One region of the Pseudomonas sp. NPDC086581 genome, then DNA from elsewhere that is predicted to be linked to it. Evidence: riboswitches for the same ligand, from Rfam matches in the RefSeq annotation. Region 1 holds a riboswitch; each other region holds the start of a gene.

Region 1 (3,600 bases):
CCGAAGGATTGGCCCCACGTTGCTTGGGCCAATCCAGAGCTTCGGGTAAACTTCCACATCTTTGCCTTCTCATAACGATCAGCCTGATGCCCACGACGTTCCACGAGATTCCCCGCGCGCGCCCTGCCACGCCCCTGCTCGACCGCGCCAGCACGCCGGTCGAGCTGCGTCGCCTGGGCGAAGCGGAGCTGCTGCCCCTCGCTGACGAACTGCGCCAGTACCTGCTGTACAGCGTCGGCCAGACCGGCGGCCACTTCGGCGCGGGCCTGGGCGTCATCGAACTGACGATTGCCCTGCACTACGTCTTCGACACCCCGGATGACCGTCTGGTATGGGACGTCGGCCACCAGGCCTACCCGCACAAGATCCTCACCGGGCGCCGCGAGCGCATGGGCAGCCTGCGCCAGAAGGACGGCCTGGCCGCCTTCCCGCGCCGCTCGGAGAGCGAGTACGACACCTTCGGCGTCGGCCACTCCAGCACCTCCATCAGCGCCGCCCTCGGCATGGCCATCGCCGCTCGCATGCAGGGTTCGGGGCGCAAGTCGGTGGCGGTGATCGGCGACGGCGCACTGACCGCCGGCATGGCCTTCGAAGCGCTCAACCACGCGTCGGAAGTGAAGGCCGACATGCTGGTGATCCTCAACGACAACGACATGTCGATCTCCAACAACGTTGGCGGCCTGTCCAACTACCTGGCCAAGATCCTCTCCAGCCGCACCTACAGCAGCATGCGCGAAGGCAGCAAGAAGGTGCTCTCGCGCCTGCCCGGTGCCTGGGAGATCGCCCGCCGCACCGAGGAATACGCCAAGGGCATGCTGGTCCCCGGCACGCTCTTCGAGGAGCTGGGCTGGAACTACATCGGCCCCATCGACGGCCACGACCTGCCGACCCTGATCGCCACCCTGCGCAACATGCGTGACCTCAAGGGCCCGCAGTTCCTCCATGTGGTGACCAAGAAGGGCAAGGGCTTCGGCCCGGCCGAGATCGACCCGATCGGCTATCACGCCATCACCAAGCTGGAGCCCGAGGGCGCCCCCGCCCACGCCGTGCCGAAGAAGGCCGGCGGGCCGAAATACTCCAGCGTGTTCGGCCAGTGGCTGTGCGACATGGCTGCGCAAGACCCACGCCTGGTCGGCATCACCCCGGCCATGAAGGAAGGCTCCGACCTGGTGGCCTTCGCCGACAAGTTCCCGGACCGCTACTTCGACGTCGCCATCGCCGAGCAGCACGCCGTGACCCTGGCGGCCGGCATGGCCTGCGACGGCGCCAAGCCGGTGGTGGCGATCTACTCCACCTTCCTGCAGCGCGGCTACGACCAGCTGATCCATGACGTCGCGGTGCAGAACCTCGACGTCTTGTTCGCCATCGACCGCGCCGGTCTGGTGGGCGAAGACGGCCCGACCCACGCCGGCAGCTTCGACCTCTCCTACCTGCGCTGCATCCCCGGCATGCTGGTGATGACTCCCAGCGACGAGAACGAACTGCGCAAGCTGCTCACCACCGGCCATCATTTCGAAGGCCCGGCGGCGGTACGCTACCCGCGCGGCACCGGCCCCAACGCACCCATCGAGGCGGCGCTGGAAGCGGTCGAGATCGGCAAGGGCGTGCTGCGCCGCGAAGGCAAGGCCGGCAAGGTCGCCTTCCTGGTGTTCGGCGTGCAACTGGCCGAAGCGCTGAAAGTCGCCGAGCAGTTCGATGCCACCGTCGCCGACATGCGCTTCGTCAAGCCGCTGGACGAAGAGCTGGTGCGCCAGCTGGCCGCCAGCCACGAGCTGCTGGTGACCGTCGAGGAGAACTCGGTGATGGGTGGCGCCGGCGCCGCCGTCAGCGAATTCCTCGCCCGCGAGAATATCCAGCAGCCGATCCTGCACCTGGGCCTGCCGGACTACTACGTCGAGCACGCCAAGCCCGCGCAGATGCTCGCGGAGTGCGGGCTAGACGCCGCCGGCATCGAAACATCGGTGACGGCGCGCCTGGAGGCCCTCGGCCAACGCTGAGACCGATCGGCGCATCCCTCCCCCGGAGTATTGCCAGTGACGGGCGCACCGACTAAGGTGCGCCCGTTTTCGTTCGAGGTAACGGGAAGCAGGTGAAAGACCTGCGCTGCCCCCGCAACGGTAACCGACGCGCTCCCTGCGGGAGCGCAGCATCGCCATCCGCCACTGCTTACGCGGGAAGGCGGCGATGTGACGTCGGCAGCCCGGAGACCGCCCTCGACACGCCCCGACAGGTGTTGCGGAGGGCCGCACCGTCAAGTGCGGCCTGCCGCCCTTGCCACGCCCTCCTCGAAAGTCATCCGACCGCTTTTGAGGACGTTCCATGAAACTGACCCGACTCGCCCTGGCCACCAGCCTGCTGCCCGGCCTGGCCTTAGCCGCCGACGACATCTACCGGCTCTCCGACCAGGTGATCACCTCCGCACGCCAGGCCCAGCCACGTGCCGAAGCCACTTCGGCCAACAGCGTATTCACCCGTGCCGACATCGAGCGCCTGCAAGTGCGCAGCGTTCCCGCCCTGCTCGCCCGCGTGCCCGGCGTGCAGATGGGCAGCTCCGGCGGCGTGGTCTCGTACTCCGTGCGCGGCACCAGCACCGCGCAGACCCTGGTGCTGGTGGACGGCCAGCGTATCGCCTCGGCCAGCAGCGGCATCGCCCGCCTGGATTACCTGAGCATCGACAGCATCGAGCGCGTCGAAGTGACCCGCGGCCCGCGTTCCGCACTGTACGGCGCCGACGCCATCGGCGGCGTCATCCAGATATTCACCCGCCGCGGTGACGCCGGCCTGCACCCCGAAGTACGCCTGGCTGCCGGTAGCCACGGCACCTTCGAACGCAGCCTGAGCCTGTCCGGCGGCGACGAGCAAACCCGCTACAACCTCGGTGGCAGCCTCGACGAGAGCCAGGGCTGGGACCGCACCAGCGACAACATCGGCGCCGACAGCGACGACGACGCCCAGCGCAACAAGGCCGTGCACCTGAACCTGGACCACCGTTTCAGCGAGGACTGGAAGGCCGGCCTGAACCTCAACGACCAGCGCGGCAAGAACGAATACGACGACGCCTACAACTTCGAGCCGGGCTCACCCCGCGACGAATTCCGCGTCAGCAGCTACAGCACCTACCTCGACGGCCAGATTACGAAGATGTGGAACAGCCGCCTGGAACTGGGCCGCAGCTTCGACCGCAACAAGGCCGTAGGCGCCGCCGACAGCTGGAACAACGGCACGCTGGAAACCACCCGCCACTCGGCGAGCTGGATCAACCGCCTGCAACTCGACGACGCCAACCAGCTGGCGCTGGGCGCCGACTGGTACGAAGACAAGGTCGACGGCAGCACCGCCTTCGCCGACGACCAGCGCAGCAACCGCGCCTTCTTCGCCCAGCACAGCTTCAAGAGCGACAACTTCGGCACCGAGCTGGGCATCCGCCACGACAACAACCAGGCCTACGGCAGCCAGAACAGCTGGAACGCCGCCCTCAGCCTGCCGGTAGGCGACAGCCAGACCTGGATCGCCAGCTACGGCGAAGGCTTCCGCGCGCCGACCTTCAGCGACCTCTACTACCCCGGCGCCAGCAACCCGGACCTGAAGGCCGAGACCTCG
Region 2 (3,600 bases), on a different contig from region 1:
CGCGCCCACAGCGAATCGAAACCCTCGCCGGTATCGATGCATTCGACACCGGCAAGACGCGCCGATACCTCGCGATGCAGGCGCTCGCCCTGGGCTCCGGCCAGCGGGCCGACCAGCAGGATGGCCTTCATCAGAAGCTGAAGGTGTAGCGCAGCTCGGCGGTGCGCGGCCGGCCGAGGTTGTCCACCTGGCGGATGCCGTTGCTGGTGCGACCAGTGGCGTAGTCGCGGTCCAGCAGGTTCTCCAGCAGCAGGCTCAGACGGTGCGCGTGGGCAGCGTCGAGGTAGCGGTAGGCGTCGCCGTCGAGCACCGTGTAGTGGCCATAGTCGTCGTCCTGGGCGCTGACGATGGAGCCGATATAGCGCGTGGCAAGGCCCGCCCCCCAGAGGCTGTCGTCATAGCCCAGGCGCACACGGGCGAAGAAGTGCGGGATGTTGTTCACCGTCACCCCCTCACGGCTGTCCACCAGGTTGCGCGTGGCGTCGGCCGAGACCTGCCAGTGCCGGCCAACCTGCAACTGACCGTTGGCTTCGATGCCCCGTACGGTGATCTCGCCGTTGCCGTTCACCCACTGATCGCCCGCGAGGGTGATGAGATCGGTGATCTCGCGGCGGAACAGCGTGACGCTGCCGCTCCACGGCTGCTCGAACAGCTCGCCGTTGTAGTCCAGGCCCAGCTCGGCGTTGCGGCTGCGCTCGGGCTTGAGGTCGCGGTTGCCGACTTCATCGCCCGGCTCGTTGACGAACAACTGCTCGGCGGTGGGCAGCTTGAAGGCGGTGCCGAACTGGCCGCGCAGCTTGAGCTGCTGCGTGAGGTCGTAAAGCGAGGTCAGCATCCACACGGTGGCGCCTTCACCGCCGGAGATTTCCTCGCGGCGCACGCCCAGGCTCGGGTGCCAGTCGGGCAGCGCCTCGATGTTCGGCCGCAGCTGGGCGTAGAGCGCGTGGGACTCGGCCTTGTCGTTGTCGATGATCAGCACATCGTCCTGGCCCTTGTACCACTGGTTGTCGTTGCCCAGGACCAGCTCGTGACCGCCCGCCAGCTTCGCCTTGCCTTCGAGCTGCGCGCCCCAGTCGGTGAAGCCCCAGTAGTCGTTGTGATTGAGCACCTGGGTGCCGCCGCCCTGCAGGTTGTAGACGCGGTCGTAGCGGGTATCCCAGTCATTGATGTGGGTCTTGGCGAACCAGCTGAAGTCCTCGCTGACGCTCTGCTGGAAAGTCGCCGTGGCAATCTGCTGCACGCGGTTGTTGCTGGTGTGGTGGTTGGAAGTTGGCCGGGCGAAGTCCAGCTCGGCGTCGGCGTACTGGTAGAACAGCTCCAGCCGCGAGGCATCGCCGATGGCCTGGATGGCCTTGGCGCCGAATACGTTGACGTCGTAGGAGCGACGCTTGTCGCTCACCGTGTCGGTCATGTCGCGGTCGCGGTAGGGCTGGTAGCCGTCGGAGCGGTTGTGGCTGACGTAGGCCATCAGGCCGAGGTCGCCCAGGCCGTTCTGCGCGATCTTCTCGGCGCGGGCATCACCACTGCGGCCCTTGAAGGTGTCCAGGCCGAGATTCACTTCGCCGGCCGCCTCGCGGCTCCGCGCGCTGCGGGTGACGATGTTGATCACCCCGGACACCGCCTGGGTGCCGAACAGCAGGCCCTGGCCGCCCTTGAGCACTTCGATGCGCTCCACCGCGGTGGTCGGCAGGGTGTCGATGTAGATGCCGCCGTAGAGGCGGTTGTTCAGCCGCACGCCGTCCAGCAGGATCAGCGTGTCGTCATTACGCCCGCCGAGCAGTGAGTAGGTGCCGTAGTCGAACGGTCCGTTCTTCGGCGCAACGAACAGGCCGGGCACGACCATCTGCAGCACGCGGGTGATGTCGGCGCTGGGGCCGGCGCGTTCGATCTGCTGGCGGTCGATGACCTCCAGCTTGCTGCCGTAGCGGGCCATGTCGGCCACGGTGGTGGATTCCACGGAAGGGCCGCTGACGATTTCATCGGCCAGGTCGAGCGGCGCCGCAGCGAGCTGCGAGCCAAGGACACAGAGAGGAAGGACAGAACTCCAGCGCAGGACACGCCGGTTCAGGAACGAAGAATGTTGCAAGGTGATCGCCTCGAAATCGGGATTTCGCAGGCGGCGCAGCGACACCCGGAACGAGCGCGCCCCGGGAACCGGCTCACGCCCGCCCACCGCGGGTTTGCCAAACAGGTTCCAGGCCGGTCTCCGGGCTTGCGAGGGTCATGAAACGTCCGCCTTCCCATGCCTGAGCACAGTGGCCTAGTGGATGCTTCGCTCGCTTACCGTTGCGGGGGCAGCGCCGGACTGGTCGCACGAGGGCGACGCACCGGCTTCCCGTTTCACCCCACGCACGGCGGCGGGGGGCACCTGAAACGGGGCGAATCTGAACACTTGGCGGACGAAAGCGTCAAGCGCAGGGGTTGGGCAGGATGTTGCGGGCTTGGCGCGAAAGCGCGGGATCAGTGCCAGGGATCGTAGGTGCCGAAACTCCAGATGTGCCCTTCCGGATCACGGCAGGTGAAACCCTGGCCGCCGTAGTCCTCGTCCTTGATGTCGATGACGATCTGCGCGCCGCCGTCCACTGCCGCGCGATACAGCACCTCGGCATCCTTCACCACCACGTAGATGCTCTGCGTGCAGCCGCCCATCTCGTCGGGCTGGCGCATCAGCCGGCCGTATTCGTTGTCGTGCAATGACCCGAGCATCACCAGCCCGCTGCCGTCGGCCAGCGCCAGCTGCGCGTGGGCGATGCCGCCATGATCATCGGCGACCACCAGTTGCCGCTGGAAGCCGAAGGTGGCGCACAGCCAGTCGATGGCCTGGGGCGCATCGCGGTAGCGCAGGCAAGGGATGACGCTGGGGCGGGCAATGGGAGCGGGCGTGGACATGGCGGTCTCCAGCAAGAACGGGCGCGATGATCTGAGCATAGTCACCCGTTTTCGCCCCTCAGCGCCATGCGGCGACCAGCAGCAAATCGGTAAGCCGCATCGAAGCGCAATTTCCTGCAAGACCGCTCGACGGGTCGGTCGTAGTGTCGACGCAACGATCCCAAGGAGAACACCACCGTGACCCAACGCCAACCGATCAACCTGCAGGCCAAGCTCGACCGCATCAGTGAAACCTGGCAACCACGGGTGATCGCCGAGATGAACGACTACCAGTTCAAGGTGGTGAAGCTGCAGGGCGACTTCGTCTGGCACAGCCACGCCGACACCGACGAGACCTTCATCGTGCTGGATGGCGAGCTGCGCATCGACTTCCGCGACGGCCCGCTGACCCTGCGCGCCGGCGAACTGTACGTGGTGCCCCGCGGCGTGGAGCACAAGCCCTACGCCGAGCACGAGGTGCAGGTGATGCTGATCGAACCGCGCGGGGTGCTGAACACCGGCGACCAGGGCGGCGAACGCACGGCGGAGAATGATCGCTGGGTGTGACCGTCGATCGACGGCATCGTGCGCCGCCGATCAGCGGCATCTCGCCTTCGGGCGACGGCTGCTATGCCTGACGGGAGGAAACCGCTCCCAGCCGGCGGCTGTAACGCCTGGGAAACAACAGGCGTGACTCTGGCGGCGGTACCGATTCGGGTCCGCGACACTTGA
Region 3 (3,600 bases), 130 kb from region 1:
CGAACAGTTCGTGCAGCGGCGATTCGTGGTCCAGGTTCGGGTCCTGCTTGCGCTGCTCGTCCACCTGCTCGGGGTGGGCGGCGAAGGTGCCGGCGGCCACGGCCGGGCTGTCAACCACGGTGATCACCGCGTCCACGGTGCAGGCGTTGCGGATTTCCGGCCACTGGAAGGCCTGTACCAGCGGCTTGGGCAGGGCCAGGCCGGAGGTCTCGATGAGGATCTGGTCGAGGTCGCCACGGCGCGCTACCAGTTCGCGCATTACTGGGAAGAATTCTTCCTGCACGGTGCAGCACAGGCAGCCGTTGGCCAGCTCGAAGACGCGGCCGACCGCTTCTTCTTCGCTGCAACCAATGGAGCACTGCTTGAGGATTTCGCCGTCGATGCCCAGCTCGCCGAATTCGTTGACGATCACCGCGATGCGGCGGCCTTCGGCGTTGTCCAGCATATGGCGGAGCAGGGTGGTCTTACCGGCGCCGAGGAAGCCGGTAACGATGGTGACGGGGAGTTTGGCCAGGGTTTTCATGCGCGCCTCGCAAGCGAAATTGGAGGGCGGATGAAGGGCGCGCGCGCGGGTTCGCCGCGCAACGAAGGTCGCCACCGGATCACCCCGCCCGGTTGTCTTGATGCTGCTCGAGGCAGGTCTCCTGGCTCACAGCCCTTTCGTGTTCTTTCGCCTTCCCGCCTTGGTCGGCAGTGGCGTGTGAAAGAACAGGCTGTTCACAGTTGCGGGGGCAGCCGTGGCGCATCCGAAGATTTCCACGTTCCCTCTTAGCTCCGGCCAGTGCCGGAGAACCTCGAAGGGAGGAAGGCTACGCAGCGCGGCCGGGGCGGTCAATCGCCGGGGATCGGTTGACGCCTGCCGGCGGCCGTGGTCTGCTTGCGCGGTTTCAGGTGTCTCGCGCCACGCGCGAGGTGAAACGGGAAGCCGGTGCGTCCGCAAGGACCAGTCCGGCGCTGCCCCCGCAACGGTAAGCGCATCGAGGGTCGTCAGTAGCCACTGTGCCAAGGCATGGGAAGGCTGACCCATCCAGCGAAGAGTTTTCGCTGGCGTCGCAAGCCCGGAGACCGGCCTGGAATTCTTCGTTTTTGGCAAACCCGCGGTGGGCGGGCGCAGGCCGTGGCGCGACCGTTCGGGCGCGTTCGAATGCGTTCAACCTCTGCGTTCTCTTTCTTTGATCTTCAGAGGGAACGTTCATGTCCAGCAGCATCCTGACGCACGCGTCGAGCACTTCCATCCCCCTTTCCAAGCGTATCAGCCTGGCCGTCGGCGCCAGCCTGCTCGGTGCGCTGCTGGTGTATTTCGCCGGTTTCTCGCACATCGACGCGGTGCACAACGCCGCCCATGACACCCGCCATAGCGCCGGTTTCCCCTGCCATTGATGTGCGCCGCCTGCGCGTAAGCGCAGCGGATTCGAGGTACTCGCGATCGCTGGTTCGCCGCGTTCGTAGCCTCGTCTTGTCCGGAGAACTGCAATGATCAAACGTATCGCCCAGACCGCCGGTTTCGCCGGTCTGATCGCGGCGCTGGTGCTGACCCTGGTCCAGCTGCTGTGGGTATCCCCGCTGATCCTCAAGGCGGAAACCTATGAGAAATCCGAACCGGCCGCCGTGCTGGTCGAGGAGCACGCCCACGAGCACGCCGACGGCGCTGCTGCGGGTCATCACCATGATGCGGAAGCCTGGGAGCCGGAAGACGGCTGGCAGCGCATTATTTCCACCACCGGCGGCAACCTGGTGGTCGCGGTGGGCTTCGCCCTGATGCTGGCCGGCCTGTTCACCCTGCGCGAACCGGGCAGGGTCTCCGAGGGCCTGTTCTGGGGGCTGGCCGGTTTCGCCGTGTTCACCCTGGCGCCGTCCCTCGGCCTGCCGCCGGAGGTCCCTGGCACGGCCGCCGCCGACCTGAGCCTGCGGCAGACCTGGTGGATCGGCACCGCTGCCGCCACCGCCGCTGGTCTTGCTTTGCTGGTGTTCGGCCGCCACTGGGCGCTGCGCATCGTCGGCCTCGCGTTGCTGGTGGTGCCGCACGTAATCGGCGCGCCGCAGCCGGAGGTCCATTCCAGCCTCGCGCCGGAAAGCCTGGCCCACGAGTTCATCATCGCCTCGCTGGTCACCAACGCGGTGTTCTGGGTGGCGCTCGGCCTGGTCGCGGCCTGGCTGTTCCGCCGCTTCGCGCCATCGGCCTGATCCACGCGCTATGCTCGACCCCGCAGCCGGTTCGGCCGTCTGCGGGGTTTTTATTTTGATCTTCAAGGAGAGCGACCATGACACTGGTTGCCGGCCTCGGTTGCCGCCGGGGCTGCCCGCTCGACGAACTGCGTGCGCTGCTGCGAGAAACATTGGCCGAAGCGGGGCTCGACGAGTCGAACCTCACCGCGCTGGCCAGCGCCACGCTGAAGGCTGACGAAGACGGGCTGACGGCCCTGGCTGCCGCGCTCGACCTGCCGCTGGCGCTGTTCACGCCGCAACAGCTCGCGGCCTGCGAGAAGCGCCTGGGCGACCCTTCCGAAACCGTGCGCGCGGCCACCGGCAGTGCGAGCGTGGCCGAAGCGGCGGCATTGCTGCAGGCCGAGGCGCAAGGTGGTGCGCCGGCACGCCTGCTGATGGGCAAGCGCCGCAGCGAGCAGGCCACCTGCGCACTCGCTTTCATCCCCGTCGAATCCGCACAGGAGCCGTCATGACGGTCTACTTCATCGGCGCCGGCCCCGGCGATCCCGAGCTCATCACGGTCAAGGGCCAGCGGCTGATCCGCAACTGCCCGGTGATCCTCTACGCCGGTTCCCTGGTGCCGCCGGCCGTGCTGGAAGGGCACAGCGCGGAGCGCGTGGTGAATACCGCCGAGCTGAATCTTGAGGAGATCGTAGCGCTGCTGACCCAGGCTCACGGCGAGGGCAAGGATGTGGCGCGGGTGCACTCCGGCGACCCCTCGCTGTACGGCGCCATCGGCGAGCAGATCCGTCACCTGCGTGAGTTGGGTATCGCCTACGAGATTGTCCCCGGCGTCACCGCGACTTCCGCCTGCGCGGCGATTCTGGGTTGCGAGCTGACCTTGCCGGACATCTCCCAGACACTGATCCTCACCCGCTACGCCAGCAAGACGCGCATGCCCGAAGGCGAGTCGCTGGCGGAACTGGCGCAGCACCGAGCGACCCTGGCTATTCACCTGGGCGTCGGCCAGTTGGCGAACATCGTCGCCGAACTGCTGCCGCACTACGGCGCGGACTGCCCCATCGCGGTGATCCATCGCGCCAGTTGGCCGGACCAGGACCAGGTCACCGGCACCCTCGGCGACATCCTGCCCAAGGCACACGCCAAGGGCTTCCGGCGCACCGCGCTGATCCTGGTGGGCAAGGTGCTGGGGGCGGAGGGGTTTGCCGATTCGTCGCTGTACAGCGCGGGGCATGCGCATCTGTATCGGCCGTAGCGAAATCAGTCGGCTGGCAGCGGCCGCGATCCAAGGCTCTGGGCGAAGCGTAACAGGTAGCCGTCCGGGTCCTGGACGAGGAAATTGCGCTCCCCGTACAACTGTTCGTCCTGCCGGTACCAGCGCTCCTCAACGGGTTTGCGTAGCGAGATACGCGCCTCGTTCAGTGAACTCACCAG
Region 4 (3,600 bases), 140 kb from region 1:
ACGCCCTCTCCCGCGTGGAAGCGCACACCGGGTTCAGCGCTCAGGGCGACGCGGGCGAAGACCAGCGCACCGTGGGTCACGTCCGGGTCGTCGCCGGCATCCTTCAGCGTGCCGGCTTCGGCACCCTCGGCGGTGAGCCGGCAGAACTCCAGGCGCAAGGTCGCACTGCGCTCCTTGGGCAGGACGATCTGCGCAGCGTCCAGCGTTTCACCGGTGAGCAGCAGACGCGCGGCGGCCAGGCTGGTGGCGGTGGCGCAGCTGCCGGTGGTGTAACCGCTGCGCAGCGGGCGGGGTTCTTCCGGAGTCTCTTCGCGCATCGTCAATCGGCCAGGGGCTTGCGCACTTCCAGCAGGGTGATCGGCAACGCCGCGCGCCAGGTATCGAAGCCGCCCAGCGGCTGGGCCTGGGACACCGACAGGCGGGTCAGTTCGCCGCCGATGCGGGCGCGCCAGCTGAGCAGCATGGATTCGCTCTGCAGGGTGACCGCGTTGGCGACCAGCCGGCCGCCGGGCTTGAGTTGCTCCCAGCATTGCTCGAACACACCAGGCAGGGTCACACCGCCGCCGATGAAGATCGCATCGGGGCGCTCCAGACCCTGCAAGGCTTCCGGCGCGGCACCGCAGACCAGTTGCAGCGCCGGCACGCCAAGGGCGTCACGGTTGAAGCGAATGTGCTCCTGGCGCCCGTCGTTGGCTTCGATGGCCAGCGTGCGGCAGCTCGGATGTGCGCGCATCCATTCGATGCCGATGGAACCGCAACCGGCGCCGACATCCCACAGCAGCTCACCGGGCTTCGGCGCCAGCCGCGCCAGGGTTACGGCGCGAACATCGCGCTTGGTCAGTTGGCCGTCATGGCGGTAGACCTCGTCCGGCAGGCCGGTGGTCAGCGGCAGGCGAACAGCGTCAGCACCCGCCACGCATTGCACCGCAACGAGATTCAGCGCGGCGGTCTCGCTCGGCGACCAGTCGCTGGCGAGTCCGTCGATGCGTCGCTCCACCTCGCCGCCCAGGTGCTCCAGCACGCTGAGGCGACTCGCGCCGAAACCCCGTTCGCGCAGCAGCGCAGCGATGGCCGCCGGGCTGCTGCCATCGTTGCTGAGGATCAGCAGCTTCGCGCCGTCGTGGATCTGCGCATTGAGTGCCGCCAATGGGCGCGCCACCAGCGACAGCAGCGTGCAGTCCTGCAACGCCCAGCCCATCCGCGCGGCAGCGAGCGAAGCGGAAGACGGCGCGGAAAGTACGAGCATTTCCTCGGACGGAATCTGACGGGCAAGGCTTGCGCCGACGCCGAACAGCATCGGGTCGCCGCTGGCCAGCACGCAGGTCGGCTCACCGCGTCGACGCAAGACCGGCTCCAGGCTGAACGGGCTCGGCCAGGCCTGGCGACGGGCGCCCAGGCAATGCGGCAGTAACTCCAGCTGGCGTGGCGCGCCAATCACTTCGCTGGCGGCGAGCAGGGCGCGGCGCGCGGCCTTGCCGAGGCCGGCATAGCCGTCCTCGCCGATGCCGACAATGGTCAGCCAGGGCGTCATGAAATGTCCTCAGGGGTGCGACGATCGATCCGACGGGCAGGCTTTTCCTGCCTCCGAACAAAGCAGGCATAATACCCGCTTCGTCGGTGCTCGTAGGACGCTTCGCCTTTTGCGGTGAAGTTTCTCAGAGCCGAAGAGGGAACACGGTTAAGCCGTGGCTGCCCCCGCAACTGTAAGCAGCGAGTCCGCGCAATGCGGCGACACGAGAACGACGTTCCGTGCCGCCGGCCAGGCCACTGGGCAACCGGGAAGGCCGCGCTGGATGAGGACCTGCCAGCCAGGAGACCTGCCGACGAAACCAGTCGCGCGTGCAGACATCGAGCGGGGTGTATCGGTGTCGTGAAGTCCCCTTTGGGGGATTCGCAGGTCACCGCGATCCAGCCCTGGTGACCACCGTGCAAGACCCTTCAGCCCTGCCCGTCCGTCCGCATGCCTGCCCCGGCCTGCTGCGCATCGTGGCCTCCCGCGATGGGGGCATCTGCCGCCTCAAGCTGCCTTGCGGGCAACTCGACGCCAACGCCGCGCGCGCCATCGCCCTGGCGGCCGAACGGCATGCAGACGGCGTGCTCGAAGCGACCAACCGCGCCAACCTGCAAATTCGCGGCGTACATGCCGGCGCCGAAAATGCGCTGAGCCGTGAACTGCTGGCCGCCGGCCTCGGCCCGCGTGAGCTGGCTTCGGACGACGTGCGCAACCTGCTGGTCAGCCCGGCGCTCGGCCTGGACACTGGCAGCGCGTTCGACGCGAGCCCGCTGGCCCGCCAGCTGCTCGACCTGCTGGAGCACACCCCGCGCTTCCACGGCCTGTCGCCCAAGTTCGGCATCCAGCTGGACGCCGGCGAAACGCTGGCGATGCTGGAACACCCCAACGATCTCTGGCTTTCGGCCATGTCCGACGGTGCCGCGCCGCTGTTCGCCTTCGGCCTGGCCGGCTGCCCACCGCAGCGCGAGACCGATCGCCCTGCTCTCGCCGCCGTCAGCGCCGAACAGGTACCGCTGCTGGTGGAAACTCTGCTGCACCTGTTCCTCGATCTTGCCGGCGACGGCCAGACGCGCATGCGCCACCTGCGCGAGATGCTTCGCGATGAAGTGCTGCTGGAGCGCCTGCAGCAACGCCTGCCCTTCCCGCTGCAACTCGGAGCGGCTGTGGATAACTGGCGACGTCCTGCGCCGCAGGCTTTCGGCCATCTCGGAATTCAGCCCCAGCGTCAGCCGGAACGGGTCATGGTCGGCGCGGGATTCGTCCTCGGACGCCTCGACAGCACCACCCTGTTCGGCCTCGCGGATCTTGCCGAGCGCTTCAGCGTCGGACAGCTGCGTCTGACGCCCTGGCAAAGTCTGATCCTCCCTGGCGTGGCACAAACCGATGCCGCCGTCGTGCTCGGCGCGCTGGCCAACCTCGGCCTGGTGATCGACGCCGCGCAGCCGCTGTCGCGCCTCGTCGCATGCAGCGGTTCCAGCGGTTGCGCCCGTGGGCTGGCCGACACTAAGGCCGATGCGCTGCGCCTGGCCGAGCGCCTGCGCCACGCACCGCCGGCCGGTGTACACCTGTGCGGCTGCCCGCGCTCCTGCGCCGCCGCCCACGTCGCCCCTTACACCCTGCTGGCCGTCGCCGACGGCCGCTATGACCTGTTCCGTCGCGCCGATGGCGTGGCCGGCTTCGGCCAGCCAGTGGCGCGCAACCTTTCCCTCGATGCCGCCGGCGACCTGCTGGCCGCACCCGGAGCCCTCACCGATGCTTGATTACATTCGCGACGGCCAGGCGATCTACCGCCAGTCCTTCGCCACTATTCGCGCCGAAGCCGACCTGTCCGGCATTCCCGCCGACCTCGAGAAACTCGCCGTGCGGGTGATCCACGCCTGCGGCATGGTCGACGTCGTGCAGGACCTGCACTTCTCCGCCGGCGCCGGGGCCATCGGCCGTGCGGCGCTGGCCGCTGGCGCACCGATCCTCTGCGATGCGCGGATGGTCGCCGAGGGCATCACCCGCGCGCGCCTGCCGGCCCACAACGAGGTGATCTGCACCCTCAACAATGCAGACGTACCCGACCTCGCCCGCGAACTGGGCAA

Evidence for each region. Region 1 has a riboswitch for cobalamin ahead of ACIPK7_RS19285 (TonB-dependent receptor domain-containing protein). Riboswitches for the same ligand answer to the same signal wherever they lie in the genome.
Region 2: another riboswitch for cobalamin. It lies ahead of ACIPK7_RS02735 (TonB-dependent receptor plug domain-containing protein); the one in region 1 lies ahead of ACIPK7_RS19285 (TonB-dependent receptor domain-containing protein).
Region 3: another riboswitch for cobalamin. It lies ahead of ACIPK7_RS18640 (CbtB-domain containing protein); the one in region 1 lies ahead of ACIPK7_RS19285 (TonB-dependent receptor domain-containing protein).
Region 4: another riboswitch for cobalamin. It lies ahead of cobG (precorrin-3B synthase); the one in region 1 lies ahead of ACIPK7_RS19285 (TonB-dependent receptor domain-containing protein).

The regions. Positions count from the first base shown of each region.
Region 1 is NZ_JBIVBR010000009.1:193,337-196,936, reverse strand. It holds gene dxs (1-deoxy-D-xylulose-5-phosphate synthase) at 87-1,997, shown strand; cobalamin riboswitch at 2,035-2,231, shown strand; gene ACIPK7_RS19285 (TonB-dependent receptor domain-containing protein) at 2,320-3,600, shown strand, end outside.
Region 2 is NZ_JBIVBR010000001.1:556,491-560,090, forward strand. It holds gene ACIPK7_RS02730 ((2Fe-2S) ferredoxin domain-containing protein) at 1-131, opposite strand, end outside; gene ACIPK7_RS02735 (TonB-dependent receptor plug domain-containing protein) at 131-1,987, opposite strand; cobalamin riboswitch at 2,180-2,387, opposite strand; gene ACIPK7_RS02740 (VOC family protein) at 2,461-2,889, opposite strand; gene ACIPK7_RS02745 (cupin domain-containing protein) at 3,067-3,435, shown strand.
Region 3 is NZ_JBIVBR010000009.1:64,873-68,472, forward strand. It holds gene cobW (cobalamin biosynthesis protein CobW) at 1-523, opposite strand, end outside; cobalamin riboswitch at 617-812, opposite strand; cobalamin riboswitch at 873-1,089, shown strand; gene ACIPK7_RS18640 (CbtB-domain containing protein) at 1,195-1,380, shown strand; gene ACIPK7_RS18645 (CbtA family protein) at 1,474-2,184, shown strand; gene ACIPK7_RS18650 (cobalamin biosynthesis protein) at 2,262-2,678, shown strand; gene cobM (precorrin-4 C(11)-methyltransferase) at 2,675-3,421, shown strand; gene ACIPK7_RS18660 (VOC family protein) at 3,427-3,600, opposite strand, start outside.
Region 4 is NZ_JBIVBR010000009.1:50,936-54,535, reverse strand. It holds gene ACIPK7_RS18595 (cobalt-precorrin-5B (C(1))-methyltransferase) at 1-317, opposite strand, end outside; gene cbiE (precorrin-6y C5,15-methyltransferase (decarboxylating) subunit CbiE) at 320-1,531, opposite strand; cobalamin riboswitch at 1,599-1,840, shown strand; gene cobG (precorrin-3B synthase) at 1,918-3,273, shown strand; gene ACIPK7_RS18580 (precorrin-8X methylmutase) at 3,266-3,600, shown strand, end outside.